Regions from separate parts of the Embleya sp. NPDC020886 genome, predicted to be linked through region 3. Evidence: riboswitches for the same ligand, from Rfam matches in the RefSeq annotation. Region 3 holds a riboswitch; each other region holds the start of a gene.
What was found. A riboswitch is a leader RNA that binds a small molecule or an ion and turns the genes downstream of it on or off. The one in region 3 is predicted to bind thiamine pyrophosphate.

Region 1 (5,789 bases), on a different contig from region 3:
TGTCCGGGCTGCCGGTCCTGTTGATGTTGTGGGGACTCGTCGGTGCGGCCGGCGAGTACCGCCACCGCACCGCCGCACCGGCCGCGCTGGTGGCCCGGCGCGACCGCGGCGCACTCCTGCTCGCCAGGATCGGCACCTACGCGCTGACCGGTCTGCTGATCGGCGCACTGCTGGTCGCCGTCTCGGTCGCGCTCGCCCTGCCGCTGCTCGCCGACCACCCGGGAGCCGACCTCACCCCCGGCGAGGTCACCTCGGTCGCCGCAGGCAATCTGGCCGCCTTCGTGCTGTCTGCGATCATGGGTGCCGCCGTCGGCGCGATGGTGCGCAGTCCGGTCGTGGGGGTGGTCGTGGTGTTGCTGGTGAACTTCGCGGTACTCCCGCTGATCGCCGGCGTCGCCGAATCCACCGCCAACTACACGCCGTTCGGAGCCGCCGCCGTGCTGGTCCGCTCGACGCACCACACGACGTTGTCGCCGGGTGCCGCCGCGCTGGTGCTGAGCGCCTGGGCAATCGTGCTGGTTGTCGCCGCCGTCGCCGGCGAACGTCGGCGCGACCTGGCGTAACCCGACATGTACGCGATATCCCGACCGGCACGAGCGGCGCGCCAGTGGATCCACGCGCGCCGCTCCGCGGTACTGGACGCCATCGTCGCGGTGGTGACCACCATCGTCGAACTCAGTCTGACCTTCGACGACTCGACACCCGTCCGGCCGCACCTCGTCGTACTCGTCGCCTGCACCGGTGTGCTTCTGCTCGCCCGACGGCGCGCGACGCTCACCGTGCTGCCGGCCGTCTGCGCAGTAGAGGCGCTGCTCGCGGCAACCGGCGGCAATCCCGGCGGGGCACCGGCATTGGTGGCCCTCTACACCGTCGCCGAACTGCGCGAGCGACGACTGTCGGTGGCCGCCCTCGTGCCGACGGCGCTGTTCCTGATGGTGGCGGACATCAGCTCGTTTCCCGTCACCGTCGGCGCTTGGGCCCTGGGCGCCTACGCGCAGACCCGGCGCCGCTACACCGCCGCACTGGAGGAACGCGCGGCCCACCTGGAGCGCGAGCACGAGCAACTCTCGATCATCGCGGCCCAGCGCGAGCGCGCCGCGATCGCCCGCGAACTGCACGACATCATCGCCCACTCGGTCACCGTGACGCTGGTGGGCGTACGGGGCGCGCGCGACGTGCTGCGCACCGCGCCCGACGTGGCCGACGACACGCTGGAGCGGGTCGAGACCAACGCCGAGCAGAGCCTGGCGGAGTTGCGCCGGATGTTGCTGCTGCTGCGCGAGCCGGACCAGGGAGTTCGGATGCGCCCGCAGCCCTCGCTGGCCCAACTGCCCACGCTGGTCGCCTCGTACGGTGAGGCCGGGCTGCCGGCGCGCCTGGAGATCACCGGCACGTCCCGACCGCTCGCAGGCGGCGTCGAGTTGTCGGTGTACCGCATCGTCGAGGAGGCACTGACCAACGTGCTCAAGCACGCCCGGCCCACCCACGTCGCGGTGACCCTCGACTTCGGCCGTACCCACCTGCACGTCGCGGTCGTCAACGACGGCGAGCCGGTATCCGAACCCTCCTCGGGTGGACACGGCATCGTCGGCATGCGCGAGCGGATCGGCGTCCTCGGCGGCGAGCTGGAGGCCCGGCCCGGCACGGACGGCGGGTTCCGGGTCGCGGCCCGGCTTCCCCTGGGGGACCCCACATGAGCGCCCGGAGCATCCGCCTGCTGATCGTCGACGACCAGGAGCTGATCCGAACCGGCCTGCGCCTGTTCCTCCAGACCCAGGACGACATGGTCGTCGTCGGCGAGGCCGAGGACGGCGACGAGGCGGTCGAACTGGCCGCCGCCCTGCGCCCGGACGTGATCCTCATGGACATCCGGATGCCACGCATGGACGGCGTCGAGGCCACCGCCCGATTGCACGCCGAGGGCATCTCACCGCCCCCGCGCGTGCTCATCCTCACCACGTTCGACCTGGACGAGTACGTCTTCGGCGCGTTGCGGGCGGGCGCCGCGGGATTCCTGCTCAAGGACGCCTCCCGCGCCCGCCTGGTGGAGGCGATCCAGGTGGTCCACGCCGGGGAGGCACTGCTCTCGCCCTCGATCACCCGGCGCCTGATCGAGAACTTCGCCGCCCGTACCGAACCGCTCCGGTCCCCGCCGGCGCTCCTGGCGGCCCTGACCCCGCGCGAACGAGAGGCCCTGTTCCTGGTCGCCCGCGGCCTCTCCAACAGCGAGATCGCCGCCCACCTGGTGGTCACCGAGGCGACCGTGAAGAGCCACGTGGGCAGCATGTTCGCCAAACTGGGCCTGCGCGATCGGGCCCAGGCGGTGGTGTTCGCCTACGAGCACGGCGTCATCGTCGCCGGCGAGGGCGGCCCGCCCGGACCGGCCTGACCACCAGACCCGTCCGCACCGGCCCGACGACGTCCCGGGACCACCCTGCTCCCGGGACGTCGTCGCGCACGCAAACGTCAGTCGGCCAGCGGCAGATAGACCCGGTTGCCCGCGGCGGCGAACTCCGCCGACTTGGCCCGCATCCCGGCCTCGGCATCCACCTCGGCCGCCCCGGCCGCAGCCGCAGCGGCCCCGTCGCCGTGCTCCGCCCGGATGTCGTGAGAGATCCGCATGCTGCAAAACTTCGGCCCACACATCGAGCAGAAGTGGGCCGTCTTGGCCGGCTCCGCCGGGAGCGTCGCGTCGTGGTAGGCCCGTGCGGTGTCCGGGTCCATCGCCAGGTCGAACTGATCCTGCCAACGGAACTCGAAGCGGGCGTCGGAGAGCGCGTCGTCCCACGCCTGTGCGCCCGGATGGCCCTTGGCCAGGTCCGCCGCGTGGGCCGCGATCCGGTAGGCGATCACGCCCGCCTTGACGTCGTCCCGGTCGGGCAGGCCCAGGTGCTCCTTCGGCGTCACGTAGCAGAGCATCGCGGTGCCCCACATGCCGATCATCGCCGCGCCGATCGCCGAGGTGATGTGGTCGTAGCCGGGCGCGACGTCCGTGGTCAGCGGGCCGAGCGTGTAGAACGGCGCCTCGTCGCAGATGCGTTGCTGGAGGTCGACGTTCTCCTTGATCTTGTGCATCGGCACATGGCCCGGCCCCTCGATCATCACCTGCACGTCCATCGACCGGGAGATCCGGCCCAGTTCGCCCAGCGTCTCCAACTCGGCGAACTGCGCCGCGTCGTTGGCGTCCGCGATCGAGCCCGGACGCAGTCCGTCGCCGAGCGAGTAGGTCACGTCGTACGCGCGCAGGATTTCGGTCAGCTCGGCGAAGTGCGTGTAGAGGAAGTTCTCCCGGTGATGGGCCAGGCACCACGCGGCCATGATCGAACCGCCCCGCGAGACGATCCCGGTCTTGCGCCGGGCGGTCAGCGGCACGTAGCGCAGCAACACGCCGGCATGCACCGTCATGTAGTCCACGCCCTGCTCGCACTGCTCGATCACGGTGTCCCGGTAGAGCTCCCAGGTGAGTTCCTCGGGCTTGCCGTTCACCTTCTCCAGCGCCTGGTAGAGCGGCACCGTGCCGATCGGGACCGGCGAATTGCGCACGATCCACTCGCGGGTGGTGTGGATGTCCTTGCCGGTGGACAGGTCCATCACGGTGTCCGCGCCCCACCGGATCGCCCACACCAGCTTGTCGGTCTCCTCCTCGATCGAGGAGGTCACCGCGGAGTTGCCGATGTTCGCGTTGACCTTGACCAGGAAGTTCTTGCCGATCACCATCGGCTCGATCTCGGGGTGGTTGACGTTCGCGGGCAACACCGCCCGTCCGGCGGCGATCTCGTCCCGGACCAGCTCGGGCGCCAGACCCTCGCGGATCGCCACGAACTCCATCTCCGGGGTGACCAGCCCGCGTCGCGCGTAGGCGAGTTGGGTCACCGCCTCGGAGCCGGACGCGCGCCTGGGTCGGGCCCCGGCACCGGGCACCGCGAACCCGGCCGGCGTCAGCGCCCCGATCCGGCCGTCGTAGCGCACGGTGTCGCCGCGCTCCTCGATCCAGGCCGCACGCAGCGCGGGCAGGCCGCGGCGCACATCCACCTCGAAGGCCGGGTCGGTGTACGGGCCCGAGGTGTCGTAGAGGCGAACCGTCTCGCCGTTGGTCAGATGCACCGTGCGTACCGGAACACGCAGATCCTCGCGTGATCCGGCGACGTAACCGCGGTGGTGGGCGGGGGTGATCGGTCCGCTGGTGACCGTGTGCGCGCCGACCGGGTCGGCCGACGGGGCAGCGGGCAGCGAAGTGTCGTGCGAGGTCATGGAAAGGCTCCCTACGCCGGCATTACCCGGTCAGGTTCTGCGGTCGGCGCGGCCTCAGCGCCCTCTCAGCCCGGTGCCCCGAGCTCCCGTGTATCTCCGTGTGGTGCGCCCCCACCCTGGCACACCCCCGGCCGCACGACCAGCGCCGGGTTCAGCCGAGCGGGTCGCGCGGGTTTCGGCCGACCACCGCGGTGCGGGCGAGCACGACCATCCCGACCGTGACGCACAGCCCGACCACGCCCTTGACGATGACCCACAGGAAGGCCGAGAACAGCCAGATCAGCAACCAGCACAGCAGCACCAGTACGAGCGCGGGTACGCCGATGCGCACCCAGCGCGGCCATGTCTCCATCGTCCAACCCCCAGTCACGCGAACCCACGCGAGACGTGCACATCCGGGGAGCACATTCCCCGGGAGGACACGTCGTATCCGGGCAGGCGGTTCCGGGCCGGCCGGATGCGCCCGGACCGGCCCGGACGGGCTCAGACCGGCCAGCGCTCGCCGCGCCACGCGGCGTCCCAGAACATCCACTCGTAGCGCGCCGTGGTGGTGAAGTGCTCGACCATCCGGGCCCGCTCGGTCGCCGAGAGGTCCTCGCCGACGCGGTCGACCAGATCGAGCACCGCGCGCACCGTCGCCTGGAAGTCCTCGGCGCCGTAGGTGGCGATCCAGCGCTCGTACAACTCGTCGGGCGAGCCCTTGGCCAGCAGGGCGTCACCCACTCGGGCGTAGATCCAGTAGCAGGGCAGCACCGCCGCGACGCCCTCGGCGAAGGAGCCGTTGTGCACGGTGGCGAGCAGGTAGCTGACGTACGCCCGGGTACTCGGCAACACCGGTTCGGTCGCGGTGGCGTCGGCCACCGAGCTGCCGAAGTCGACCATGAAGCCCTCGTGCAGCGAACGCTCGGCGGCGATCGCGCCGGCCGCGTCGCTCGCGAACTGCACGGTCGTCGCCTCGTCCGGCGCCTTGGCCGCGCACACCGCGAGCGCCTTGGCGTAATCGCGCAGGTAGTGCGAGTCCTGCACGACGTAGTGCCGAAACGCCTCGCGCGGCAACGTGCCGTCGGTCAGTCCGTGGATGAACGGGTGGTCCAGGATCGCCGCGTAGACGTCCTCGATCGCAGCCCAGAGTTCGTCGCGCAGCGCCATCAGGTGTACTCCCGGTCGTCGGATCCCGAGATCCGATCACTGGATCCCAAGGTCCGATTGTCGTACACGGGTCCGGGCCGCCCACAGGCGCGCCCGACGCCGTACCCGCCCGCTCACCCCTCCGGCGGCGAGAAGAACACCAGGACCCGCAGCGGTTCGGTGATTCGATGGAAGCGGTGCGGCACCTGCGCCGGTACGTAGACGACGCTGCCGCGCGCCACGGCGGTGGACTCCTCGCCGACGGTCAGCGTGGCCCGACCGCTGATCACCACGTACGCCTCGTCCTGGCCGTGCGGCTTCTGGGTGTCGGTCTCGCCGGGTTCGAGCGCGTACAGGCCCATCGAGAAGTTCCGCTCGCTGAGGAACTTCAGGTACGCACCGTTCTCGAA
Region 2 (5,789 bases), on a different contig from region 3:
CGAGGCCGTTCGCGCCGGGATCAACACCGTGCCGGTCGGCCAGGGCGAGGCGGCGCGCAGCCTGGGCATGAACTTCGGCCAGACGCTCAACCTGATCGTGCTGCCGCAGGCGGTGCGCGCGGTGATCCCGCCGGTGGGCAGCACGCTGATCGCGCTCGCCAAGAACACCGCGATCGCCGGATCGTTCAGCGTCGTCGAACTGCTGGGCACGTACCGCACGCTCAACGAACTCGGCTACGACATCGTCGTCACGTTCCTGTGGATCGCGGTGGGCTATCTGATCATCACGCTGTCCATCAGCGCCCTGTTCCGCTTCCTGGAGAAGCGCCTGGAGGTGGCCCGATGAGCATCGAGAGTTCGGCGCTGTACGACGTCCCCGGACCCAAGGCCCTGGCCCGGCACCGTACTTACGGCTGGATCGTCACCGTACTGCTGCTCGGCGTGCTGGCCTGGGTGATCTACAAGCTGATCGACACCGGCCAGTTCGACCACGACAAGTGGGCGCCGTTCGAATACGTGGGCGTGCAAAAGTTGTTGCTGCGCGGCCTCGGGCACACCCTCCAGGTCTTCGCGTGGGCGGCGGTGCTCTCGCTGGCCTTCGGCGCCGTGTTCGCGGCCGGCCGGCTCTCCGACCACCGGATGGTGCGCTGGATCTCCGGTCTGGTCGTGGAGTTCTTCCGGGCCATGCCGGTGCTGGTGATGATCTTCTTCATCTTCATCGCGATGAAGGTCGAACCCCGACTCGCGCTGATCTCCGGACTGACCCTGTACAACGGCTCGGTCCTGGCCGAGGTCTTCCGCGGCGGCGTCAACGCGGTCCCCAAGGGGCAGAGCGAGGCGGCCTACGCGCTGGGCATGCGCAAGACCACGGTGATGGTGAACATCCTCATCCCGCAGGCGGTGCGCACCATGTTGCCCACGATCATCAGCCAGTTGGTGGTCACGCTCAAGGACACCTCACTGGGCTACCTGATCTCCTACGAGGAATTCCTGTACGCCGGCAAGCAGATCGCCACCAACCTCGACTACAGCCTTCCCTTCATCCCGGTCGTCATCGTGATCGCCCCGATCTACATCGGCATGTGCATGCTCCTCTCCGGCCTCGCCCGCTACCTGGAGAGCAGCGGCCGACGCCGCCACAAGACCGCCTGACGACGCCGACTCAGGCGTCGTCGGGAAGCGGCACCGGCATCACCAGGGTGGTGAAGCTGCCCTGGTCGGCGGAACGCAGCAGCACCGGCCGATCGGCGGCGGCGATGTCGAGCAGGACGTCCGGGCCGACCCCGGCGTCCAGCGCCGGTACCAGCTTCGCCGGGTCGAAGGCGAGCCGGATCGGCGGGCCGGTGCAGATCGCGGGCAGCGTGCGGTCGGCCACCCCGACCCGGTCCGGGTCGACGGTCAGCACACGAACCGCGCCCGCGTCGCCGTCCAGCAGCGCGTCGCGCAGGGCGGCGCGGTCGACCACCGCACGCGTGGTCGGTACGGCCGAGGTGGCGAGCAGGTCGCGGTAGGCCGGATAGTGCTCATCCGACGTGGGCAATTCGTGTACCTCCTCGCCCGCGCGCAGCCGGCAGCCCGTCGTGTCCAGTTCGAGGGCGATCTCGCGATGCCCGGTCGCCCACGCGCCGAGCGCGCTCAGGTCGCCCACCGGGATCAGTGCCCGTCCCGGACCACCTTCGATCCGCAGTGCCCGCAGCGTGCGTACGGACAGCCGATACCGATCCGTCGCCACCAGGCGTACCTCGCCGTCGGCCACCTCGACCAGCACACACCCGAGCACCGCCGGCTCCCCCTCCCCCGCCGCCGGCGCCACCTGCCGCACCGCGCTCGCCCATTCGGCGCCGCCGACCTCGGCCCGCGTACCGGTCGTGTTCAGCGCGCGCAGTACGCCCTCGACCACGTCCCGCGCGATGTCCACCCGTCCCCGCATGCGGTCCAGATGGGTGCGCAGCAGCGCCTCGGCGCGTGCCGGCGGGCCGTCCAGTACGGCGACCACGTCCGGCAACGACACCTCCGCCTCGCGCAGCTCGCGCAGGCGCATCGCCCGTGCCTCCTGGGCCGGCGCGTACAGGCGGTATCCGGTGTCCGGATCCACCGACGCGGGCCGCAGCACACCGCAGTCGCTGTAGTAGCGCAACGCGCTGGGGCTGAGTCCCACCCGCCGCGCGAACATCCCGATCGGCACCAGTACCTCGTTGTTCGTGTCGCTCGTGTCGTCCATGCCGCGAGTCTGTGGCTTCGACCGACTCGAAGGTCAACTCCGCTCGGCCGGCACCGATGATCCGCCCGAACGCGGGTAGCGGACAGCACGCGACGGCAACGCATGAAACGACACGAATAGGAACGAACAAGGAGGTTTGCCATGCCACGCGGATCCAGCCCGAAGCGCGAGCGGCAGTACGAACACATCAAGGAGGGTGCCCGAAAGCGCGGCACCGGCGAGAAGCGCGCGGAGGAGATCGCCGCCCGAACGGTCAACAAGGAGCGTGCCCGTGCCGGCGAGTCGAAGACGGCGAGCCGTTCCTCGACGCACGACATGTCCTCGGCCGAGCGCGGTGGCCGGAACTCGCACAAGGGCGCGCAGGGCCCGACCTACGACCAGCTCTACGCGGATGCCAAGCGGCGCAATCTCAAGGGCCGCTCGACGATGAACAAGGCCGAGTTGGCCAAGGCGCTCGGCACCCGCTGACCCACCGGTGGATCACGGCCGCGTCGGGAGGAGGCACCCGACCGACGCGGCCGGCCCATCTCAACGCGCCGCGACCGCCCGCCGCCGGTCCCACGCGACCGCGACGTACGCGGTCACGCCCGCGAGCGCGAACGAGAACAGCGAGGCCGAGGTCCAGGTCTGCGCGTGGATGTGCAGCGCGTCCTGGATGTGCCCCCAGAACGTCGCCCACCACTCGACCGAGCCCGGGTTGATCAGCTGGTACATGCAAAATCCCAGCGCCCACGGCGCGACCATCACCCAGCGCGCCGGCGCGTGGTCGCCCAGGTCCCAGCCGGCCCGGCCGCGCCCGGCGAACAGGTCCACCGCGAGCACGCCCAGTAGTGGGATGAAGATCGAACCGATCAGCGACAGGAAGCTCGCGTAGGTGTCGAAGTCGTTCACCATCAGCGCGAACCCGGTGACCAGCGCACCCACACCCAGGCAGAGCACCCGGCGATCCACCCGCGGCGCGAGGTTCTGGATGGACATCGCGGTGCTGTAGACGTTGGCGAAGCTCTGGTCCACCTCGCGCACCACCAGCACCGCGAAGAACACCCACCCGGCGGTGACGCCCAGGAACGAGTCGAAGATCTTGTCCGGGTCGCCGCCCACCTGGGCGAGGGCGACCAGGCCGAGCAGGTAGCACCAGATGCTGGTGATCGAGAACCCGCTCAACGCGGCCCAGAACGCGGGCTTGGTGCCGCGCGAGTGGCGGGTGTAGTCGGACGCCAGCGGGACCCAGGAGACCGCGACCGCGAGCGCCGCGTCCATCGCCGGGAAGAACCCGGACCACGAACCCTCGGTCATCGGCGGCAGGCCCTCGCGCCACAGCTGCACCGAGAAGTAGAGCATCGCGATGCCCACCGCGACCGTCACGTAGCGGCGCAGGATCCGCAGCATGCCCAGCGGGCGCAGCGTCATCGCCGTGGTGACCGCGCCGGCGGCGACGATGTAGAGCCAGTGCGGGCCGTCGCCGTCGGTCATCGCCTCGATGCCGATCGAGATCACCAGCAGCTCGAAGGTGCCCCAGCCGATGCACTGGACGATGTTGAACACCGTCGGCACGTACGAGATCTTGGTGCCGAACAGGCCGCGCAGCACCGTCATCGCGGGTGCGCCGCTGCGTGCACCGGGGATGCCGGCGACCGCGACCATGAGCGTGCCGATCAGCGTGCCGCCGACGGCCGCGACGATCGCGGCAACCATCGACAGTTGCGGGTAGCCGACCGGGGCCAGCACGTACAGGGCGCCGGAGAAGCCGAGCAGGCTCACCCCGAGGTTGGCCCAGAACGCCGCCTGGTCGCGGAAGCCGAGGGTGCGTGGTGGGGCGGTGTCCAGGATCAGGGGTGCCTCGGCGCCGGCGTGCGGCGTCTCGGGGCGTGCGTCGTCGACGACAGGAGCCGACATGGCTCTACCTGCTCTCCCTACGCCGGCATTACCCGGACAGGTTCAAGCGGTCGGTGGCCCCGGGGTGTACACCGGCTCGACGCCGACACCCCATGCCGCCCTCTCAGCCCGGTTGGTCCGAGCTCCCGCGATGGCGTGGCGAACAGTACGCGCCTCGCGGGCGGCTTGGGAAGGCGGGGTGGGGGAAGGCGACCTCGGGCCGGGTCGCCCGGCGGGCGCGGGAGATGCCCCCGGGTGGGTGATTCGCGCCGTCCCGGGCGGGTGCGGCACCGACCCGGATCGGCGGCACGTGCCGCTTTCCGCGGGTAGGGCTCACCATCCCGAGTGGGTGAAGCCCGCCCAGCCGGTCAGGTCGTCCGGGACGATCGCGCGGGCGCGGGCGGCCAGTTCGGCCGGCATCGCGGCCGGGATGCCGCGTTTGGGGTCGCGCAGCCACAACTGCGCGGTACGCACCGCCTGGGCCGGGGGCAGGTCGCGGCGGTCGAGGTAGTGGTGGGCCATGTACAGGACCAGCGCGGTGGTCGTCTCGTCCACCGGCCACAGCGTGGACACCACCGTGTGGGTGCCGGCCGTCAGGTATTCGGCGCCCACCCGCCAGGTCTCGTCGTGACCGCCGGCCGGTACGAACGCGATCGGGTCGCCGGCGGTCCGGCCGATCTCGATCGGGCTTCGCCGGACCGGCTCGCTGCTCCGCCGCGCGGCGACCTCGCACAGCAGGCGCGGTGCGCCGATGTAGGAGATCTGCGCGTGTTGCAGCGCGTACCGGCGGCGGCCGTCGACGAGTGACCAGGCCGCGTGCCACGGGACCATGCCGAACGGTCCGGCGGGCAGCAGGACCAGGGACGGCGCGCGGCCGAACGAGCCGGGCAGCGCGGTCAGTACCGGTTCCATCACCGCGCCCCAGGCCCAGCCGCACAACGCGTCGAGCAGGTCCGCCCAGTTCTCCCGATCGCCCTCGGCCAGGGCCAGGCCGTAGTCCAGTTCGGGCAGGTCGAGCACCCGCGTCGTGCCGTCCGTGCCGGTCAACACCGCTGCGCCGGGGACGAGTTGCACCAGCGCGTCGCTGCCGAGCCAGCCCAGCGCGGCGGCGATCTCGGCGGCGGACGGCGGGGCGAGCAGGGTGCGCCAGGGCATGCCGCGCGGGTCGAGTCCGATCCGGGCCGAGGCCACCTGGGCGGCGGCCCGGAGCAGGTGGGCGTGCTCCGGCGCGGCCCGGTGGGCGCGTCGGAAGCAGATCCGCGCCTGGTCCCAGGCCCGTCGATCACCGCCGGGCGCCGCGCTCGCGCTCGCGGCGTGGGCGATGCCGGCCGTGTAGGCGAATTCCGGCCAGTGCGCATCGGCGCCGTCCAGCGCGCCGAGTGCGTCGGTCAGCAACTCGATCGCCTCCGCGAGCAACTCGCGCACGGCGTCCGGACCCTCGTCCGTCGACTCCTCGGCCAGCGCCTCGGCACACCGTGCCCGACCGCGCTCGCCCCGTTCCCACGCCCGCCGCGTCTCCGCGTCGACGTCCTCCACGCTCACCCCCGCTTGCCCCCGCTCGCGGGACCACGGTACCCGGGCGACGCCCGGGCGGGACGCAGCGCGCACCGATACCGCGATCAAGAAATCGGCGGGGCCGACCGCCACCGGGCACCGGCCCCGACCCCGACCCCACCGTCGCCGTCCCACCACC
Region 3 (5,789 bases):
TTGAGCTGCTGGCGGACCTTGAGGATGTCCACGCCGAGGATCTCGGCGATGTCGGGGAGTGTCACCCAGGCGGGGACGAGGGCTTCTGTTTTGGCGTCGATCTCGCTCACCCGGCCAAGTTTAGGTTCAGCGCCCGGTCCCGACCGCCGGCGCCCGGCGGTGGGACCGGCGCCAGGCCGTCAGAGCGCGACCGACTTGAGCGGGTTCTCCGGGTCGGCGAACCGCTCCCGGTCCACCGGGGTGCCCAGTTGCACGAGCTTGCGGCCCTGGGCCAGGTCGCGCGGTCGGGCGACGGCGAGCAGCGCCACCAGCCGGTCGCCGGCGAACCAGCCCGCGGTCCACTTGCCCTCCTCGTCCGCGCCCCGGAAGACCAGTTCGTCGCTCGCGCCGTGCCGGCCGACGTACTGGACCATCCGGCCGAACTGGTCGGACCAGAAGTAGGGGACCGGGTCGTACGCCTGGTCGCCGCCGAGCAGGTTGGCCACCAGCACGCGCGGCGCCTGGAGCGCGTTGTCCCAGTGTTCGACGTTCATCCGGGTGCCGTAGCGGGCGGACGGGAAGTCCACGCAGTCGCCGACCGCGTATACCCCGGGCATCGAGGTGGCCAGGTGGTCGTCCACCTCGACGAAGCCGCGCTCGTTGCGGGTCACGCCGGAGTCGGCCAGCCACTCGGTGGCCGGGCGCACCCCGATGCCGACCACGATCGCGTCGGCGCGCAGCCGGCGGCCGTCGGTCAGGTGCACCGCGCCCGCCTCCAGCCGATCCACCCGCGCGCCCACCAGCAGTTCCACGCCGGCCTCGGCGTACCACGGCACGAACCGGGCGCCGACGGCCTCCGGGAAGGGTCCGGCGAGCGGGGTGGGCAGGGCCTCGACCACGGTGGTCGGGCAACCGGCGGCGGCCGCGGCGGTGGCCACCTCGGCGCCGATCCAGCCCGCGCCGACGATCACCACGTGGGCGCCGGGCACCAGTGCGGCGCGCAGCGCGCGGGCGTCGTCGATGGTGCGCAGCACGTGCACGCCGGGGACCTCGGCGGCGCCGGGCAGGTCGATCACCCGCGAGCCGGTCGCGATCACCAGTCGGTCGAAGGCGATCTCGCCCGCGTCGGTGTCCACCACGCCCGGGCGCAGTCCGGTCGCGGTGCGGCCGAACAACACCTCGGTCTCCAGCGCGGCCCAGTCCGCCTCGAAGGACGTGTCGTCGGTCTTGCCGCCGAGCACCTCCTTCGACAGCGGCGGCCGGTCGTACGGCGCGTGCGCCTCGGCCCCGAGCAGGGTGACGCGACCGGTGTACCCCTGGTCCCGCAGCGCCACCACGGTTTGCAGGCCGGCCATGCCGGCGCCCACGACGAGCACGTTGTCCATGAAGGGCACCCTATGACGCGGCCCGAGACCGCCGACGCGCAGGGTCTTGACTCAGTCAAGGACATCGTCGGCGTACTCGGGCGCTCCCGGGCACCGGAAACCGGTGTCGTAGTGTGGAGAGGTCACGGGAGCCCGGTGAGACCGGGCTGAGAGGGGGGCTGCGAGCCCCCGACCGTCCGAACCTGATCCGGGTCATACCGGCGAAGGGAGTTCTTCTCACCATGGCCGGACCCACCATGTCCGAGCACCCCACCGACGTCGTCGTGGTCGGCGCGGGCGTCGTCGGACTGTCCGTCGCCTGGCGCGCCCGCACCCGCCACGGACTCTCGGTCACCGTCGTCGACCCGACCCCGGGCCGAGGTGCCTCGCACGCCGCCGCCGGCATGCTCACCCCCGTCTCCGAACTCCAGTACGGCGAGGAGAGCCTGCTCCGGCTGAGCATCGAATCGGCCCGGCGCTACCCCGAGTTCGCGGCCGAACTGGCCGAGGCCGCGGACCTGCCCTCGGGCTACCGCGCGTGCGGCACGATCGCGGTCGCGCTGGACGCGGACGACCGGGCCGTCCTCAAGGACCTGCACGCCTACCAGCAACGACTGGGCCTGCAATCGTCCTGGCTGACCAGCCGCGAGTGCCGGCGGCTCGAACCGATGTTGTCCCCGGCGATCACCGGTGGCCTGCACGTCGAGGACGACCACCAGATCGACAACCGTCGGCTGGTCGCGGCGCTGCTCGCGGCCTGCGCCCGGGCCGGCGTCGCCTTCGTGCGCGAGGGCGTCGAGCGGGTCCTGGTCGCCGACGAGCGCGCGTACGGCGTGCGTACGGTCGGCGGACGCGACCTGCTCGCGGACCAGGTGTTGCTCGCGGCCGGTTGCCGTTCGGCGCTGATCCCGGGCCTGCCGCCCGAGGTGGTCCCGCCGGTGCGGCCGGTCAAGGGCGAGATCCTGCGGCTGAAGGTACCGCCGGCGCTGCTGCCGCTGCTGTCCCGCAACGTTCGCGGCGTGGTCAAGGGCGGCAGCATGTACCTGGTCCCGCGCGCGGACGGCGAACTGGTGATCGGCGCGACCGAGCACGAACTCGGCCACGACACCGAGGTGACCGCGGGCGGCGTGTACGAACTCCTGCGCGACGCACACGAACTCGTCCCCGGCATCACCGAGCTGCCGCTGGTCGAGACGCTCGCGGGACTGCGCCCCGGCAGCCCGGACAACGCGCCGATCCTGGGCCGCTCCGCGCTGCCCGGCCTGGTGGTGGCCACCGGGCACTACCGGCACGGCATCCTGCTCACCCCGATCACCGCCGACACCGTGGCGGAGATCCTCGCGCACGGCACCACCCCCGAACTCGTCGCGCCGTTCGGGCCCGACCGCTTCGCGACCGCCGCCCGGAAGGTGATGGCATGAACGACACCGAGGTCCCCGTCGGCGGCACCGACGGCATCGAGGTCCGCGTCAACGGCGACCGGCGCCACGTCGCCACCGGCACCACCGTCGCCGAACTCGTGGCCACGCTGACCACCGCCGCCAAGGGCGTCGCGGTCGCGGTGGACGAGTCGGTGGTGCCGCGCGGGGCGTGGGCCGAGACCGTGCTCGACGCGGGCAGCCGCGTCGAGGTGCTGACCGCCGTCCAGGGAGGGTGACGGCATGGCCGACGACAAGGAAGACAAGCTGACGATCGCCGGGGAGTCCTTCACCTCGCGACTGATCACCGGGACCGGTGGCGCGCCGAGCCTGGAGATCCTGGAGCAGGCGCTGATCGCCTCGGGCACCGAGATCACCACGGTGGCGATGCGCCGGGTGGACCCGGGAACCGCGGGCTCGGTGCTGGACGTGCTGCGCCGGCTGGGCATCCGGGTGTTGCCGAACACCGCCGGGTGTTTCACCTCGGGCGAGGCGGTGCTGACCGCGCGGTTGGCCCGCGAGGCGCTGGAGACCGACTGGGTCAAGCTCGAAGTGGTGGCCGACGAACGCACGTTGTTGCCCGACGGGGTGGAACTCGTGGACGCCGCCGAACGGCTGGTCGACGACGGCTTCCGGGTGCTGGCCTACACCAACGACGACCCGGTGCTCGCCCGCCGGCTCGAACAGGTGGGCTGCGCGGCGGTGATGCCGCTCGGCTCGCCGATCGGCTCGGGCCTGGGCATCCGCAACCCGCACAACATCCGGCTGATCACCGAGCAGGCCGGTGTCCCCGTGGTGCTGGACGCGGGGCTCGGCACCGCCTCGGACGCGGCGCTCGCGATGGAGTTGGGCTGCGACGCGGTGATGCTGGCGACGGCGGTCACCCGGGCGCAGTCGCCGCGGTTGATGGCCGAGGCGATGCGGTACGCGGTGGACGGCGGTCGGCTGGCGTACCGCGCCGGGCGGATTCCGATGCGTCATCATGCGCACGCGTCGTCACCGATGGCCGGCATGCTGGAGGCGAGCCCCGAACACCCCGCCTTCTGAGCCGCACACCGGCCGTCGGCGGGGAACCGAGGGGAAGACCGTCGGCGTCCACAGGACAGTGGACCCTACACTCCTGAACATGGACACGACCTTGAACGATCCGCTCGTCGGGCGGCTGCTCGACGGTCGATACCGGGTCGATGCCCGAGTTGCCGCGGGTGGCATGGCCACGGTGTACCGGGCCCTCGACACCCGACTCGACCGCACCGTCGCCCTCAAGGTGATGCACGCCGGGCTCGCCCAGGACCCCGAGTTCACCCGCCGCTTCATCCTGGAGGCGAAGGCCGCCGCGCGGCTGTCGCATCCCAACGTGGTCAACGTCTTCGACCAGGGCACCGACGGCGCCGTCGCGTACCTGGCGATGGAATACGTCGAGGGCCGCACGCTGCGCGAGTTGCTCCAGGATCTGGGCAACATGACCCCGCGCGAGGCGTTCGGGGTGCTGGAGCCGATGCTGGCCGCGCTCTCCGCCGCGCACCGGGCGGGCTTCGTGCACCGTGACGTCAAGCCGGAGAACGTGCTGATCTCCGACGACGGCGGGATCAAGCTCGGCGACTTCGGGCTGGCCCGCGCGACCACCACGACCGCGACCGCCGCGACCGGCAAGGTCCTGGTCGGCACGGTCGCCTACCTCGCCCCCGAACAGGTCGAGCGCGGCGAGTCCACCCCGCGCTCGGACGTCTACGCGGCGGGTGTGGTGCTCTACGAGATGCTCACCGGCCGGCAGCCCCATCACGGCTCGACCGCGGTCGAGGTGATCTACAAGCACGTGCACGCCGACGTGCCGCCGCCCTCGCTCGCGGTGCCGGGTCTGTCGCACGCGTTGGACACGCTGGTGCGCGCGGCCACCGTGCGCGACCCCGAGCACCGGCCGAACGACGCCGAGACGCTGCTCACCCTGGTCCGCCGGACCCGGCACGCGATGCCGGACGCGGACCTGGACTTCGGCGCGGCGCTGCGCCTGCCGCCGCCGCCCGAGCCGATCCACGACAACGCCACCAGCGTGTTCCGCGCGGGCGAGGTGCTGCTGCCGCCGCACCTGGCACCGCTGGGCCTGAGCGTGGACTCGACCCAGGACGAACAGTCGCGCTACGGGGCCTACGACGACTCCTATCCGGCGGAGCACCACGAATACGCGCCGACCGCCGAGGGCGCCCCGCCGCCGCCGGACGCGCCGGGCGGCGGATATCCGCAGCAGCCCGCGCTGCCCGGTCGGCGCCGCCGGCGGGCCCCCTCGCGCGGGATGATCGTGCTCGCCATCGTGCTGCTGGTCGCCGCCGCGATCGGCGGCGGCGCGTGGTGGTACGGCTCGGGCCGGTACTCCGACGTTCCGGGCGTGCTGAACATGACCCAGGCCGACGCGGAGAAGCGACTCAAGGGGGCCGACCTCAAGGTCTCCTACGACGGCGACGGGGAGTTCAGCGAGACGATCGCCAAGGGCTCGGTGATGTCCACCGACCCGGCGCCCGGCAAGAAGGTGCTCAGCGGCTCGACGGTGAAGGTCAAGCTGTCCAAGGGTCCCGAACGGCACGTGGTGCCCACCCTGGTGAACCTCAAGGTGGAGGAGGCCCGGAAGGCGCTCGCCGACGCGGCCCTGAAGCCGGGCACCGAGACCCCGGTGGCGAGCCCCAAGCCGCCCGGCACCGTGGTGGGCAGCCAACCCGCCGTCGGCGAGCAACTCCAGCGGGACAGCGTGGTCGCGCTGATGGTCAGCCGGGGCCCGGACACCGTGGTGCCGGACCTGACCGGGCTGAGCCTGGACGAGGCCAAGGCCAGGTTCCTGCCCACGACCGGGGTGACCGTCGAGGCGGATCCGACCCAGCAGTTCTCGGACACGGTGCCGGTGGGCCGGATCATGTCCTCCACTCCGGGCACCAACGCGAGCGTGCCGTTCGGTACCAAGATCACCGTGGTGCTGTCCAAGGGTCCGGACCTGGTCCAGGTCCCGACGGTGACCGGGATGAACCCGGACGACGCGGGT

Region 1: another riboswitch for thiamine pyrophosphate. It lies ahead of thiC (phosphomethylpyrimidine synthase ThiC); the one in region 3 lies ahead of thiO (glycine oxidase ThiO).
Region 2: another riboswitch for thiamine pyrophosphate. It lies ahead of ACH4U8_RS31100 (cytosine permease); the one in region 3 lies ahead of thiO (glycine oxidase ThiO).

What each region holds. Positions count from the first base shown of each region.
Region 1 is NZ_JBIRRX010000012.1:83,265-89,053, forward strand. It holds gene ACH4U8_RS33420 (ABC transporter permease) at 1-563, shown strand, start outside; gene ACH4U8_RS33425 (sensor histidine kinase) at 570-1,697, shown strand; gene ACH4U8_RS33430 (response regulator transcription factor) at 1,694-2,389, shown strand; gene thiC (phosphomethylpyrimidine synthase ThiC) at 2,467-4,251, opposite strand; TPP riboswitch at 4,243-4,351, opposite strand; gene ACH4U8_RS33440 (hypothetical protein) at 4,403-4,603, opposite strand; gene tenA (thiaminase II) at 4,735-5,400, opposite strand; gene ACH4U8_RS33450 (cupin domain-containing protein) at 5,514-5,789, opposite strand, start outside.
Region 2 is NZ_JBIRRX010000010.1:200,811-206,599, reverse strand. It holds gene ACH4U8_RS31120 (amino acid ABC transporter permease) at 1-346, shown strand, start outside; gene ACH4U8_RS31115 (amino acid ABC transporter permease) at 343-1,152, shown strand; gene ACH4U8_RS31110 (MerR family DNA-binding transcriptional regulator) at 1,163-2,221, opposite strand; gene ACH4U8_RS31105 (plasmid stabilization protein) at 2,363-2,689, shown strand; gene ACH4U8_RS31100 (cytosine permease) at 2,750-4,117, opposite strand; TPP riboswitch at 4,113-4,256, opposite strand; gene ACH4U8_RS31095 (CHAT domain-containing protein) at 4,430-5,638, opposite strand.
Region 3 is NZ_JBIRRX010000004.1:675,659-681,447, reverse strand. It holds gene ACH4U8_RS18015 (Rv2175c family DNA-binding protein) at 1-110, opposite strand, end outside; gene ACH4U8_RS18010 (NAD(P)/FAD-dependent oxidoreductase) at 180-1,364, opposite strand; TPP riboswitch at 1,479-1,590, shown strand; gene thiO (glycine oxidase ThiO) at 1,601-2,764, shown strand; gene thiS (sulfur carrier protein ThiS) at 2,761-3,000, shown strand; gene ACH4U8_RS17995 (thiazole synthase) at 3,005-3,808, shown strand; gene pknB (Stk1 family PASTA domain-containing Ser/Thr kinase) at 3,888-5,789, shown strand, end outside.